DNA from 3 places in the Escherichia sp. E4742 genome. Region 1 is predicted to be linked to each of the others. Evidence: predicted binding sites of a transcription regulator. Region 1 holds the regulator's gene; each other region holds the start of a gene.
What was found. The regulator PurR, encoded in region 1, represses purine synthesis genes. The targets are predictions, from matches to a motif close to CANGCAAACGTTTGCNTG.
Positions count from the first base shown of each region.

Region 2: the regulator PurR is predicted to act here: its motif matches at 1,605-1,622, upstream of purL (phosphoribosylformylglycinamidine synthase).
Region 3: the regulator PurR is predicted to act here: its motif matches at 2,815-2,832, upstream of purH (bifunctional phosphoribosylaminoimidazolecarboxamide formyltransferase/IMP cyclohydrolase).

Region 1 is NZ_CP040443.1:4,772,148-4,777,111, reverse strand. It holds gene punC (purine nucleoside transporter PunC) at 119-1,330, opposite strand; gene punR (DNA-binding transcriptional activator PunR) at 1,443-2,375, shown strand; gene purR (HTH-type transcriptional repressor PurR) at 2,372-3,397, opposite strand; gene cydH (cytochrome bd-I accessory subunit CydH) at 3,696-3,785, shown strand; gene FEM44_RS23215 (MFS transporter) at 3,951-4,964, shown strand, end outside.
Region 2 is NZ_CP040443.1:587,587-592,550, forward strand. It holds gene purL (phosphoribosylformylglycinamidine synthase) at 1-1,529, opposite strand, end outside; gene mltF (membrane-bound lytic murein transglycosylase MltF) at 1,787-3,343, shown strand; gene tadA (tRNA adenosine(34) deaminase TadA) at 3,340-3,843, opposite strand; gene yfhb (phosphatidylglycerophosphatase C) at 3,901-4,536, opposite strand; gene FEM44_RS02795 (MurR/RpiR family transcriptional regulator) at 4,744-4,964, shown strand, end outside.
Region 3 is NZ_CP040443.1:2,417,522-2,422,485, forward strand. It holds gene purD (phosphoribosylamine--glycine ligase) at 1-1,107, opposite strand, end outside; gene purH (bifunctional phosphoribosylaminoimidazolecarboxamide formyltransferase/IMP cyclohydrolase) at 1,119-2,708, opposite strand; rRNA gene FEM44_RS11770 (16S ribosomal RNA) at 3,325-4,866, shown strand; tRNA gene FEM44_RS11775 (tRNA-Glu) at 4,952-4,964, shown strand, end outside.

The DNA of each region.
Region 1 (4,964 bases):
CCCCGTAAAAACATAATATTTATCGTAATATTAACAACTGGAACTCAGTATAGGCTGCTAATCTCAATCATACAACAAAATTTTGTTAGCAGCCTAATTATAACGATATCGCTATAGATCAATGTGATTCACTATGTGCGACTTCCGTCTCGCCATGATTCTGGCAGTGAGATTCAGTTTGATGTTGCATCTTATAGCCGATGGCAACCAGCACCACAGTCGATAACATTACGCTGGTGGTGGTGAACAGCGGCGTGCTGACGCTGATGAGCCAGGAAACCCCCAGGCTTGCGAGGAAGCACAGACCCAATTGCAGGGTATTCTGCAATGCAGCAGCGCGGCCAGTCGCATGCGGGAAGGGGCGTAGCGCCTGGGCGACCACAATCGGGTAGATTGCCCCGTTGGCAATGGCCATCACACAGAATGGGATCAGAATTTCGGCCAGCGACACATGGCTAATGAAGCCCGCAGCCCAGGTTGCTACCACGCTGACGGCAAACAGCGCCAGCAGCCACGGTAACAACTGCTTACCCTGCCATTTCTGCAATGCGGCGCGACAGCCGTAACCACCAATAAGAAACGCGATGGTTTGCGGAACATAACTTAATCCGATTACTGCCGGACTGTAGCCCATTTCGCTGAGGATAAACGGTGAACCGGTTAGCCAGGCAAAGAAACTGGCTGAACAGGCCGCATAAATCAGCACATTCCCGCGATAGGTTTTTGAACGCAGCAGATCGGTAAAGGTCAGTCCATCCTGACTATTATTGCGTGCTTTCGTGGTGGGTTTAAGCCAGAAAATGGGCAGAATCAGCACTACGGCAATGGCAAACAGAGTGGCGAAAATCGCCTGCCAGGAAAAATGGACCAGCAGCCAGCTACCTAACAGCGGAGCAAGCGCCGGAGAAAGCCCCACTAAAGGCATAATGGTCGCGAAAATACGGTTAACTTTTTGTGAAGGATAGTAATCCGTCACCAATGCCTGCCAGATAACGGCCGCGGCACAGACACCCACTGCCTGTACAAAACGCAATACCAGCAGCGTGGCAGCGTTTTCCACCCATAACATCCCCAGACTACCCAGCGCAAAAATTGTCAGGCCGATCAATAACACAGGTTTACGACCATAACGATCGGAGAGCGGCCCCCACAGGAGCTGGGCAGCGGCAAAACCGGCAAGGAACAGACTAAGGCTGGCACTGACAGCAGACGCAGGCGTTTGCAGGTCGGCCTGAATGGCGGCGAAAGCAGGCAGATACATATCGGTTGCCAGAAAACCGAGTACGCTCAAACCCGCCAGCCAGACTAAAAATCTTTTCCCAGGTTGCATGTATATTCTCTAAATTCCTCAATTAAACACCGTCGCAAAGTGTAGGGAGTGAAATTCCTGTTGTGAAACGGTAATATTTGATGACTGGTTTCAAAAATTTTGCAGGCAAACTATGTGGTCTGAATATTCTCTCGAAGTGGTTGATGCAGTGGCGCGAAATGGCAGCTTTAGCGCTGCAGCCCAGGAGTTGCATCGCGTTCCTTCTGCGGTCAGCTATACCGTGCGTCAGCTGGAAGAGTGGCTGGCGGTGCCGCTGTTTGAACGGCGTCATCGTGACGTGGAACTGACCGCTGCCGGGGCGTGGTTTCTCAAAGAAGGGCGCTCTGTTGTCAAAAAAATGCAGATCACCCGCCAACAATGTCAGCAGATAGCGAACGGCTGGCGCGGTCAATTAGCTATCGCGGTAGATAATATTGTCAGGCCAGAACGCACGCGGCAGATGATTGTTGATTTCTATCGCCATTTTGATGACGTCGAACTTCTGGTTTTTCAGGAAGTGTTCAACGGCGTCTGGGATGCGCTTTCCGACGGGCGCGTGGAACTGGCGATTGGCGCGACACGAGCGATTCCGGTCGGTGGCCGTTACGCCTTCCGGGATATGGGAATGTTGAGCTGGAGTTGCGTTGTTGCCAGTCATCATCCGCTTGCGTCGATGAATGGGCCGCTCAGCGATGACACGTTGCGCAACTGGCCGTCGCTTGTGCGCGAAGACACGTCGCGGACGTTGCCCAAACGAATTACCTGGCTGCTGGATAACCAAAAAAGGCTTGTCGTACCTGACTGGGAATCATCGGCAACCTGTATCTCGGCCGGTTTATGCATTGGCATGGTGCCTACGCATTTCGCCAAACCGTGGCTTAATGAGGGAAAATGGGTGGCGTTAGAACTGGAAAATCCATTCCCTGATTCGGCATGTTGCCTGACATGGCAGCAGAATGATATGTCGCCAGCGTTAACCTGGTTGCTGGAGTATCTCGGCGATAGTGAGACGCTGAATAAGGAGTGGCTGCGGGAGCCGGAAGAGACTCCCGCAACGGATGATTAACGACGATAGTCGCGGAACGGACCGTCAGCCACGGAGCGGCGTTCAATAAGCCGCGGATGAACTTCGATAGACTGCGGTTCTTCGCGTTTGTTGACGATACGGTCCAACAGCATGTTGAACGCCGTTTCGCCCAGTGAATCTTTTGGCTGATGGATAGTGGTCAGCGCCGGGGTAAAGTAGCGGGCGTTGCGTACGTTATCATAACCGATCAGCGAAACATCCTGTGGTACGCGCAGACCCATTTCATCAGCAGCGCAAAGTGCGCCCATTGCCATGATATCGCCACCACAGAAAACCGCAGTAGGGCGGTGTGGCTGCGACAGGATTTGTTGCATGGCGCGATAACCCGATTCAGGTTCAAAGTCACCCTGCACAATCCAGTTTTCTGGCACCTTGATCATCGCTTCTTCCATCGCCTTCATAAACCCTGCCAGACGACCCGCGCCGGTATTACGTTCCAGAGGGCCAGGGATGACACCAATTTCGCGATGGCCGCGTTCGATCAGATAGCGTCCGGCCATGTAGCCGCCTTCAAACGCGTTATCGATGACCGCATCGGTAAAGTCGGCTTTTGCTTCGCCCCAGTCCATTACCACCATCGGGATATGGCGATACTCTTCCAGCATCGCCAGCAACGGTTCCGGATACTCAGAACACATGACCAGCAGGCCATCGACGCGTTTTTGCGCCATCATCGACAGATAGGCTCTCTGTTTCTCCAGATTGTTCCACGCGTTGCCGAGGATCAGCGTGTAACCTTTCTGGAAGCAATTTTTTTCAACCGCTTCGATGATCTCCGCGAAATAGGCTGCTTCGCTGCTGGTCGCCAGCAAGCCGATAGACTTGGTATGGTTAACCTTCAGGCTACGCGCTACCGCGCTAGGGGAGTAGTGTAATTCTTTAATCGCTGCCCACACGGCGTTGCGCGTTTCTTCAGCGACGAAACGAGTTTTGTTTATAACGTGTGACACAGTTGTAGTGGAAACGTTTGCTCGCTTCGCTACATCTTTTATTGTTGCCATTCCATTTCACTCCAGACCCTAACTTCAGCTCCTGCAAAATCGCAAGGTAAACGTTTGCCTTTACACACCTTACGCGCAACAAAAGTGTTGCGGTACGCCGGAAAAACGACACAGAGCGTCAGGAAGGGGTCAATGGCCAGTACGCAAATAGTGTAAGCGTGGAATTTTGGCCGATCTTGATGAAAAGGGGAAGTGGTAAAAACACTTATCATTATAAATGGCGGGAGATTTTTTCTTCACAGTGTGTAAAAATGCGTAATATCACTTTTTGTAGGGTAATAAAAAAGGAGAAAACTTGATGAGTACCGACCTTAAATTTTCACTGGTAACAACCATTATTGTCCTCGGTTTGATCGTGGCCGTAGGTTTGACTGCCGCGCTGCACTGATTTCCCTTCGAGGGAGCGCATCCTCCCTCGCACTCTCTTCCCTTTTGTTAGCAAAATGGCAAAAGTGTTTTCTCTTTTTGTTATTTTCAATTTTTTGTGATTGCTGTCATGCTTTCGCCACTTTGATGAATATCGTGTAATGACGCGAAGAGGTGGAGATTAGACATGAAAATTAACTATCCGTTGTTGGCGCTGGCAGTTGGCGCGTTTGGTATCGGGACAACGGAGTTCTCGCCAATGGGCCTTTTACCCGTCATTGCGCGCGGTGTGGATGTCTCGATTCCTGCTGCGGGCATGTTAATCAGCGCCTATGCGGTTGGCGTGATGGTTGGCGCGCCGCTGATGACATTACTGCTGTCTCATCGCGCCAGGCGCAGTGCGCTTATTTTCCTGATGGCCATTTTCACTCTTGGCAACGTGCTTTCCGCCATCGCGCCGGATTATATGACGCTGATGCTTTCACGCATTCTGACCAGTCTGAATCACGGGGCATTCTTTGGTTTGGGTTCAGTCGTGGCCGCAAGCGTTGTGCCTAAACACAAACAGGCCAGCGCTGTCGCCACTATGTTTATGGGCTTAACTCTGGCAAATATTGGCGGTGTTCCTGCGGCGACCTGGCTTGGCGAAACTATTGGCTGGCGGATGTCGTTTCTGGCAACGGCGGGGCTGGGCGTAATTTCAATGATTAGCCTGTTCTTCTCGTTACCGAAAGGCGGCGCAGGAGCTCGACCGGAAGTGAAAAAAGAGCTGGCTGTATTGATGCGTCCGCAGGTGTTATCAGCCTTGCTGACGACGGTACTGGGGGCTGGCGCAATGTTTACCCTCTACACCTATATTTCACCAGTACTGCAAAGTATCACCCACGCAACGCCGGTGTTCGTAACAGCCATGCTGGTGCTGATTGGCGTCGGGTTTTCTATCGGTAACTATTTAGGCGGTAAACTGGCAGATCGTTCGGTCAACGGCACGCTGAAAGGCTTTTTGTTGCTGCTGATGGTGATTATGCTGGCGATTCCGTTCCTGGCGCGTAATGAGTTTGGTGCGGCTATCAGCATGGTGGTGTGGGGCGCAGCAACTTTTGCGGTTGTACCACCGTTACAGATGCGTGTGATGCGAGTTGCCAGCGAAGCGCCGGGGCTGTCTTCCTCAGTGAATATTGGTGCCTTTAACCTGGGCAAT
Region 2 (4,964 bases), 940 kb from region 1:
TTAGAAAGACCGCCTGCACCAACGTCGTGGATAAACAGGATTGGGTTGGCATCACCAAGCTGCCAGCAACGGTCGATCACTTCCTGGCAGCGACGCTCCATCTCCGGGTTGTCGCGCTGTACGGAAGCAAAGTCGAGGTCGGCATCAGACTGACCAGACGCCATAGAAGACGCCGCGCCGCCGCCAAGACCGATGTTCATTGCCGGGCCGCCGAGAACGACCAGCTTCGCACCGACGTTGATCTCGCCTTTTTGTACGTGATCGGCGCGGATATTACCGATCCCGCCTGCCAGCATGATCGGTTTGTGATAACCGCGCAGCTCTTCGCCGTTGTGGCTGTTCACTTTTTCTTCATAAGTACGGAAGTAGCCGTTCAGCGCCGGACGACCAAATTCGTTGTTAAATGCCGCGCCGCCCAGCGGACCTTCAGTCATGATGTCCAGCGCGGTGACAATGCGCTCAGGCTTACCGAAATCTTCTTCCCACGGCTGTTCGAAGCCAGGAATTCGCAGGTTGGAAACGGAGAAACCAACCAGACCGGCTTTCGGCTTCGCGCCGCGCCCGGTGGCACCTTCATCGCGGATTTCACCGCCGGAACCGGTCGCCGCGCCCGGCCACGGAGAAATCGCCGTCGGGTGGTTGTGAGTTTCTACTTTCATCAGGATGTGAGCCGGTTCCTGATGATAATCGTAGCGGCCCGTTTCGTGGTCAGCAAAGTAGCGGCCCACTTCAGAACCTTCCATCACCGCGGCGTTATCTTTATACGCAGAGAGAACGTGATCCGGCGTGGTTTCGAAGGTATTTTTGATCATTTTGAACAGCGATTTCGGCTGCTGTTCACCGTCGATAATCCAGTCGGCGTTAAAAATCTTATGACGGCAGTGCTCAGAGTTCGCCTGGGCGAACATATACAACTCGATGTCGTTCGGGTTACGACCAAGCTTTGTGAAAGCATCTTGCAGATAGTCAATTTCATCTTCCGCCAGTGCCAGGCCAAGACGCAGGTTTGCGTCGATCAGCGCCTGACGGCCCTGCCCCAGTAAATCAACGCTGGTGACTGGAGTCGGTTGATGATGGGCAAACAGCTGCTCTGCATCATCTAAAGCAAAAAAGACCGTTTCCATCATGCGGTCGTGCAGTTCAGCGGTAACCTGCTGCCACTGTTCATTGGTCAGCGTAGCGGCTTCTACATAGTAAGCCACGCCGCGCTCAAGGCGGTTTACCTGTTGCAGCCCGCAGTTATGGGCGATATCGGTCGCTTTTGAAGACCAGGGAGAGATGGTGCCTGGACGCGGGGTCACCAGCAGTAATTTGCCTTCCGGGGCATGGCTGGCGAGTGCCGGACCATATTTCAACAGGCGTTCAAGTTGCGCGTGCGCTTCTTCGTTTAACGGCGCATTGAGGTCAGCAAAATGGACATACTCGGCGTAAATGTTGTGAACCGGGAGCCTGGCAGCCTGAAAACGCGCCAGCAGTTTATTGATTCGGAATGCCGACAGTGCAGGCGAACCACGCAGAATTTCCATCATAAGTCTCTCGTCTTCTAAGCTTTCGGTGTACCCAAGGGGGGGAAACGGGCGTCATTATAAAGAATCTGATGCGCTGACGAAACCGTTTGCGTGGAAATAAAATCACCATCGTGAATTAGCAACGCGTGCCGCCAATGGCTGTAATAAGTTGCCAACTGGCACAGGTTTACGCAAAATGCCGCTCATTGATGATTATACCTTTGTTTAGCATATCGTTTTTTCAAGCCAGGACACGAACGACACAGAGAATTAACTAATTGAAAAAATTAAAGATTAATTATCTGTTCATTGGCATTCTGGCACTGCTTCTTGCGGTAGCTCTCTGGCCGTCTATTCCGTGGTTTGGTAAAGCCGACAACCGTATCGCCGCCATTCAAGCGCGGGGAGAATTGCGCGTGAGCACCATTCATACTCCCCTCACCTGGAATGAGATTAACGGTAACTCTTCCGGGCTGGATTATGAGTTGGCCAAACAATTTGCCGACTACCTCGGTGTGAAACTGAAAGTGACCGTACGGCAGAATATCAGCCAGTTGTTTGACGATCTCGACAACGGCAACGCCGACCTGCTGGCAGCAGGTCTGGTTTATAACAGTGAGCGGGTAAAAAACTATCAGCCTGGTCCTACCTATTATTCCGTTTCACAACAACTGGTTTACAAAGTGGGTCAATATCGCCCACGCACGCTGGGCAATTTGACGGCGGAACAGCTCTCCATCGCACCAGGACACGTCGTCGTTAACGATCTACAAAGACTGAAAGAAACTAAATTCCCGGATTTAAGCTGGAAGGTGGACGACAAAAAAGGCTCAGCGGAATTACTGGAAGATGTCATCGGAGGTAAGCTGGATTACACCATTGCTGATTCTGTCGCCATCAGCCTGTTCCAGCGAGTTCACCCGGAACTCGCCGTGGCACTCGATATCACCGATGAACAACCAGTGACCTGGTTTAGCCAGTTAGATGACGATAATACCCTTTCCGCAGCTCTGCTCGACTTCTTCAACAAAATGAATGAGGACGGCACGCTGGCACGCATTGAAGAGAAATACCTGGGGCATGGCGATGATTTTGATTATGTCGATACGCGCACATTTTTACGCGCCGTCGATGCGGTGCTGCCACAATTAAAACCTTTGTTTGAGAAATACGCCGAGGAAATTGACTGGCGTTTGCTGGCGGCTATTGCTTACCAGGAATCACATTGGGACGCGCAGGCCACCTCGCCGACCGGTGTGCGCGGCATGATGATGTTGACCAAAAATACCGCGCAAAGCCTGGGCATTACCGATCGTACCGATGCTGAACAAAGCATCAGCGGCGGCGCGCGTTATTTGCAGGATATGATGAGTAAAGTGCCGGAAAGCGTGCCAGAAAATGAACGGATTTGGTTTGCGCTCGCCGCTTACAATATGGGTTATGCGCATATGCTGGATGCACGCGCCCTGACGGCAAAAACCAAAGGTAATCCAGACAGCTGGACCGATGTTAAACAACGTCTGCCTTTACTTAGCCAGAAGCCCTATTACAGCAAGCTGACTTACGGTTATGCACGGGGACATGAAGCTTACGCCTATGTCGAGAATATCCGTAAGTATCAGATTAGTCTGGTGGGGTATCTGCAAGAGAAAGAAAAGCAGGCAGCAGAAGCGGCGATGCAGCTGGCTCAGGATTATCCGGCAGTGTCACCAACAGAATTGAGTAAAGGGAAATTTCCTTTTCTCTCGTTTCTTTCACAGTCGTCATCTAACTATCTGACACACTCCCCTTCGCTGCTGTTTTCCAGGAAGGGAAGTGAAAAGAAACAAAATTAATCCGCAGAAGATTTCGCTTTTTTCTGCGCTTTGATTTCCTGACGGCGCATGCGAAAGAAGTCGCTGAGCAGCGCTGCACACTCTTCCGCCAATATCCCTTCCGTGATTTCCACCCGGTGATTCATGCCCGGATGGTGCAACACATCCATTAATGATCCGGCAGCCCCCGTTTTCGCATCTCGTGCACCAAAAACTACACGACCAATGCGGCTGTGAATCATCGCTCCGGCGCACATCACACACGGCTCCAGCGTGACATATAATGTGGCGTCGATCAGGCGATAATTTTGCATCACCAGACCGCCCTGACGCAGGGCCATGATTTCAGCGTGCGCGGTAGGATCATGCCGCCCAATCGGACGATTCCAGCCCTCGCCGATTACCCGGTTGTTATGCACTAATACCGCGCCGACCGGTACTTCCCGCTCGTCCCAGGCACGCTTTGCCAGCGTCATGGCATGACGCATCCAGTATTCGTGACTAAATTCGACTTCAGACAAAAAGAAAACTCCGGTTATAAAAGCGCGGCGCATTATACACGGACGCTATGCTTTACTCTATTCCAGTTGCTGGAGTTCACCGCGCGGGGTTACTCGCCAACGATGCTGGCAGAAATAAAGCAGCGGGTTGTCCTGATTACTGTCGCTGTAACCACTGTACAACCGCAGTGGCGTGCCGATTTTGCGTTCCAGTTGCGCGACCTTCTCATGCCCGAGGCAACGCATCGTCAATACCCAGCCGCCATAACCACGCTGAATTTGGCTGGCGATAAGATTCACCCGAGGTAACCAGGGCGTATCGAAATAGACCGCTTCAACCAGCGGCTGTGGAGAACCGGTAATCAACCAGATATCAGCATCGGAACTGAGCAAGTAGGTGGTCAGGCGCTCTTGCACCAGCGGAAAGGCAGTAACATTGTCGCGAAACCAGTGTACAAAATCGGCTTGTAATGCCTGTAAACGCGCTTCGCTGTGACCAAAAGTGCATCCCCACAATAGCAGACTCATCGGCCAGCGCGCAGCACGGCCTTTTATCAATAATGCCATGGCAATAACCGGCAATAGCGGCAGGACAAGCAGTGTATTCAGCGGTTGGCGACGCAGTAAGTAGCGCAGAAAACTACCGAACATATCCTGTTGATGCAATGTTCCATCTAAGTCAAAAAACACCACACGACGCTCGTGAGTTGCCAAACCATACTCCTCTGGACTGAAACATCCTGATTAATCATCGCTACCACATAGCCTAACAGATAGATCATCACTTTTCCGGCAACAATCTACCGTATAATGCTGAATGGAATTTTTAATTCATAGATCTTACAAGCTATGGAATATAATATTCACTCGCTTGTGTCTCATATTGCCTGTTGTCGCCATTATTTCATCGCGAGGAAAGATATGAACGGCTTACTTCGTATTCGTCAGCGTTACCAGCAGCTTGCCCAGAGTGATAAAAAACTGGCGGACTATCTCCTGCTACAACCTGATACGGCGCGCCATTTAAGTTCGCAGCAATTGGCCAACGAAGCTGGGGTCAGTCAATCCAGCGTAGTGAAATTCGCACAAAAACTCGGCTATAAAGGTTTTCCAGCCTTAAAACTGGCGTTAAGCGAAGCTCT
Region 3 (4,964 bases), 2.4 Mb from region 1:
TGTGCCCGCGTGGAACACTTTGCCGCCTGCCACTTCTTCCAGCGGCAGGCCGTGGATCACATCGCCGGTGCGGTAATCGCCCGGATATCCACCCGCAGCCATCACCACGCCGAGAGAAGCTCGCTCATCCCACTCTGACGTTTTCTCGTCCAGCTTGCCTTCACAGGCCGCCAGGCAGAGCTCAACCAGATCGGACTTCATGCGCAGCATAATCGGCTGGGTTTCCGGATCGCCAAAGCGGCAGTTAAATTCGATAACCTTTGGATTGCCCTGTTTGTCGATCATCAGGCCCGCGTAGAGAAAACCGGTGTAGGTGTTGCCTTCCGCCGCCATGCCTTTCACGGTTGGCCAGATGATACGTTCCATGGTGCGCTGATGAACCTCATCGGTCACTACTGGCGCAGGGGAGTAAGCGCCCATCCCGCCGGTGTTCGGTCCGGTATCTTTATCACCTACGCGTTTGTGATCCTGGCTGGTGGCCATCGGTAGCACATGCTCGCCGTCCACCATCACGATAAAACTCGCTTCTTCGCCATCGAGGAACTCTTCGATAACGATGCGATGACCCGCGTCGCCAAAAGCGTTGCCCGCCAGCATATCGTGAACAGCCGCTTCCGCTTCTTCCAGCGTCATCGCTACGATAACGCCTTTCCCGGCAGCCAGACCGTCAGCTTTAATGACGATTGGCGCGCCTTTCTCACGCAGATACGCCAGCGCAGGTTCTACCTCGGTGAAGTTCTGGTATTCCGCCGTAGGGATCTTATGGCGGGCCAGGAAATCTTTGGTAAACGCTTTCGAACCTTCAAGTTGCGCGGCACCTGCGGTTGGGCCGAAGATTTTCATCCCGGCGGCACGGAAGGTATCGACCACGCCTTTCACCAGCGGCGCTTCCGGGCCGACGATGGTCAGATCTACCTTTTCGTTTTGTGCGAAATCCAGCAGCGCCGGGATATCGGTCACGCCGATGGCGACGTTTTGCAGCGTGGGTTCCAGCGCAGTGCCTGCATTACCCGGAGCAACAAAAACAGTTTCAACCAGCGGCGACTGGGCCGCTTTCCAGGCCAGCGCGTGCTCGCGCCCGCCGTTACCAATCACTAATACTTTCATCTATTGCTCCATTAATGGCGGAAGTGGCGCATGTCGGTGAAGAGCATCGCAATACCGTGTTCATCGGCGGCGGCAATCACTTCGTCATCACGGATAGAACCGCCAGGCTGGATTACGCAGGTCACGCCCGCAGCGGCGGCGGCATCAATACCGTCGCGGAACGGGAAGAACGCGTCAGAAGCCATCGAGGAACCTTTCACTTCCAGGCCTTCATCGGCAGCTTTAATACCGGCGATTTTCGCGGAGTACACGCGGCTCATCTGGCCCGCGCCAATACCGATGGTCATATTGTTTTTGGCATAGACAATGGCGTTAGATTTCACGAACTTCGCCACTTTCCAGCAGAACAGCGCATCACGCAGTTCCTGTTCGGTCGGCTGGCGTTTGGTGACGACACGCAGTTCTTCCGCACCGACCATCCCCAGATCGCGATCCTGAACCAGCAGACCGCCGTTCACACGTTTGAAATCGAGGCCCGGAATACGTTCGCCCCACTGACCGCAGGTCAGAACGCGTACGTTCTGCTTGGCGGCGGTGATTTTCAGGGCTTCTTCGCTGGCGGACGGCGCAATAATCACTTCGACAAACTGACGAGAAATGATGGCCTGTGCGGTTTCCGCATCCAGCTCGCGGTTAAAGGCAATGATGCCACCGAATGCGGAGGTTGGGTCGGTTTTGTACGCGCGATCGTAAGCATCAAGAAGGGAATTGCCGATAGCCACGCCGCAAGGGTTAGCGTGCTTCACAATCACACATGCCGGCTCGGCGAACTCTTTCACGCACTCCAGCGCCGCATCGGTATCGGCGATGTTGTTATAAGAGAGGGCTTTACCCTGAACCTGGGTTGCGGTGGCAACGGAGGCTTCTTTCACATTCTCTTCTATATAGAAGGCAGCCTGCTGGTGGCTGTTCTCGCCGTAGCGCATATCCTGCTTCTTAATGAAGTTCAGGTTCAGCGTGCGCGGGAAGCGACCGGCAGCTTCTTTGCTTTCACCGTGGTAAGCCGGAACCATGCTGCCAAAGTAGTTGGCAATCATGCTGTCGTAAGCGGCGGTGTGCTCGAAGGCTTTGATGGCGAGGTCGAAACGGGTTGCAAGCGTCAGCGATCCTTCGTTGGCATCCATCTCATTAATAATGGCGTCGTAGTCGCTGCTCTTCACGACGATTGCGACATCTTTATGGTTCTTGGCGGCGGAGCGCACCATCGTTGGGCCACCGATATCAATGTTCTCAACCGCATCTTCCAGCGAGCAGCCTTCACGAGCAACGGTCTGGGCGAATGGATACAGGTTAACAACCACCATATCGATAGGCTGGATCTGATGTTCTTCCATAATGGCATCGTCCTGGCCGCGACGGCCCAGAATGCCACCATGTACTTTCGGATGCAGAGTCTTCACACGTCCATCCATCATCTCCGGGAAACCGGTGTAATCGGAAACTTCGGTCACCGGCAGACCTTTTTCTGCTAACAGACGGGCAGTGCCTCCTGTAGATAGCAGCTCCACACCACGTGCGGAAAGTGCCTGGGCGAATTCGACGATACCGGCTTTGTCAGAAACACTGAGCAGAGCGCGGCGGACTGGACGACGTTGTTGCATGGTAAATCCCCTGGATTTGACTATTACAGAGAGCGTTAGCTGAATTTTTCGCGAAAAACTCAGCTAACGCCCCTAACGGGGCATCCTTATTTTTCGCCAGCATTGTAACGAAAACGTTTGCGCAACGCTCGCGAATTTTTCTCTTTCAATGGTGATCACAATTTTGACAGTGGTTACCGTGGGAAAAATACAGAAATTGCATTGATGATTGTGGATAACTCTGTGTGTAAAAAGGTATAAAGCGGGGTTTTGCTGGGGAATGCAGCAGTCAGTCATTTTTCTGCAATTTTTCTATTGCGGCCTGCGGAGAACTCCCTATAATGCGCCTCCATCGACACGGCGGATGTGAATCACTTCACACAAACAGCCGGTTCGGTTAAAGAGAAAAATCCTGAAATTCAGGGTTGACTCTGAAAGAGGAAAGCGTAATATACGCCACCTCGCGACAGTGAGCTGAAAGCCGCGTCGCAACTGCTCTTTAACAATTTATCAGACAATCTGTGTGGGCACTCGAAGATACGGATTCTTAACGTCGCAAGACGATAAATGAATACCAAGTCTCAAGAGTGAACACGTAATTCATTACGAAGTTTAATTCTTTGAGCATCAAACTTTTAAATTGAAGAGTTTGATCATGGCTCAGATTGAACGCTGGCGGCAGGCCTAACACATGCAAGTCGAACGGTAACAGGAAACAGCTTGCTGTTTCGCTGACGAGTGGCGGACGGGTGAGTAATGTCTGGGAAACTGCCTGATGGAGGGGGATAACTACTGGAAACGGTAGCTAATACCGCATAATGTCGCAAGACCAAAGAGGGGGACCTTCGGGCCTCTTGCCATCGGATGTGCCCAGATGGGATTAGCTAGTAGGTGGGGTAACGGCTCACCTAGGCGACGATCCCTAGCTGGTCTGAGAGGATGACCAGCCACACTGGAACTGAGACACGGTCCAGACTCCTACGGGAGGCAGCAGTGGGGAATATTGCACAATGGGCGCAAGCCTGATGCAGCCATGCCGCGTGTATGAAGAAGGCCTTCGGGTTGTAAAGTACTTTCAGCGGGGAGGAAGGGAGTAAAGTTAATACCTTTGCTCATTGACGTTACCCGCAGAAGAAGCACCGGCTAACTCCGTGCCAGCAGCCGCGGTAATACGGAGGGTGCAAGCGTTAATCGGAATTACTGGGCGTAAAGCGCACGCAGGCGGTTTGTTAAGTCGGATGTGAAATCCCCGGGCTCAACCTGGGAACTGCATCTGATACTGGCAAGCTTGAGTCTCGTAGAGGGGGGTAGAATTCCAGGTGTAGCGGTGAAATGCGTAGAGATCTGGAGGAATACCGGTGGCGAAGGCGGCCCCCTGGACGAAGACTGACGCTCAGGTGCGAAAGCGTGGGGAGCAAACAGGATTAGATACCCTGGTAGTCCACGCCGTAAACGATGTCGACTTGGAGGTTGTGCCCTTGAGGCGTGGCTTCCGGAGCTAACGCGTTAAGTCGACCGCCTGGGGAGTACGGCCGCAAGGTTAAAACTCAAATGAATTGACGGGGGCCCGCACAAGCGGTGGAGCATGTGGTTTAATTCGATGCAACGCGAAGAACCTTACCTGGTCTTGACATACACAGAACTTTCCAGAGATGGATTGGTGCCTTCGGGAACTGTGAGACAGGTGCTGCATGGCTGTCGTCAGCTCGTGTTGTGAAATGTTGGGTTAAGTCCCGCAACGAGCGCAACCCTTATCCTTTGTTGCCAGCGGTCCGGCCGGGAACTCAAAGGAGACTGCCAGTGATAAACTGGAGGAAGGTGGGGATGACGTCAAGTCATCATGGCCCTTACGACCAGGGCTACACACGTGCTACAATGGCGCATACAAAGAGAAGCGACCTCGCGAGAGCAAGCGGACCTCATAAAGTGCGTCGTAGTCCGGATTGGAGTCTGCAACTCGACTCCATGAAGTCGGAATCGCTAGTAATCGTGGATCAGAATGCCACGGTGAATACGTTCCCGGGCCTTGTACACACCGCCCGTCACACCATGGGAGTGGGTTGCAAAAGAAGTAGGTAGCTTAACCTTCGGGAGGGCGCTTACCACTTTGTGATTCATGACTGGGGTGAAGTCGTAACAAGGTAACCGTAGGGGAACCTGCGGTTGGATCACCTCCTTACCTTAAAGAACTGTTCTTTGCAGTGCTCACACAGATTGTCTGATAGAAAGTGAAAAGCAAGGCGTCTTGCGAAGCAGACTGATACGTCCCCTTCGTCT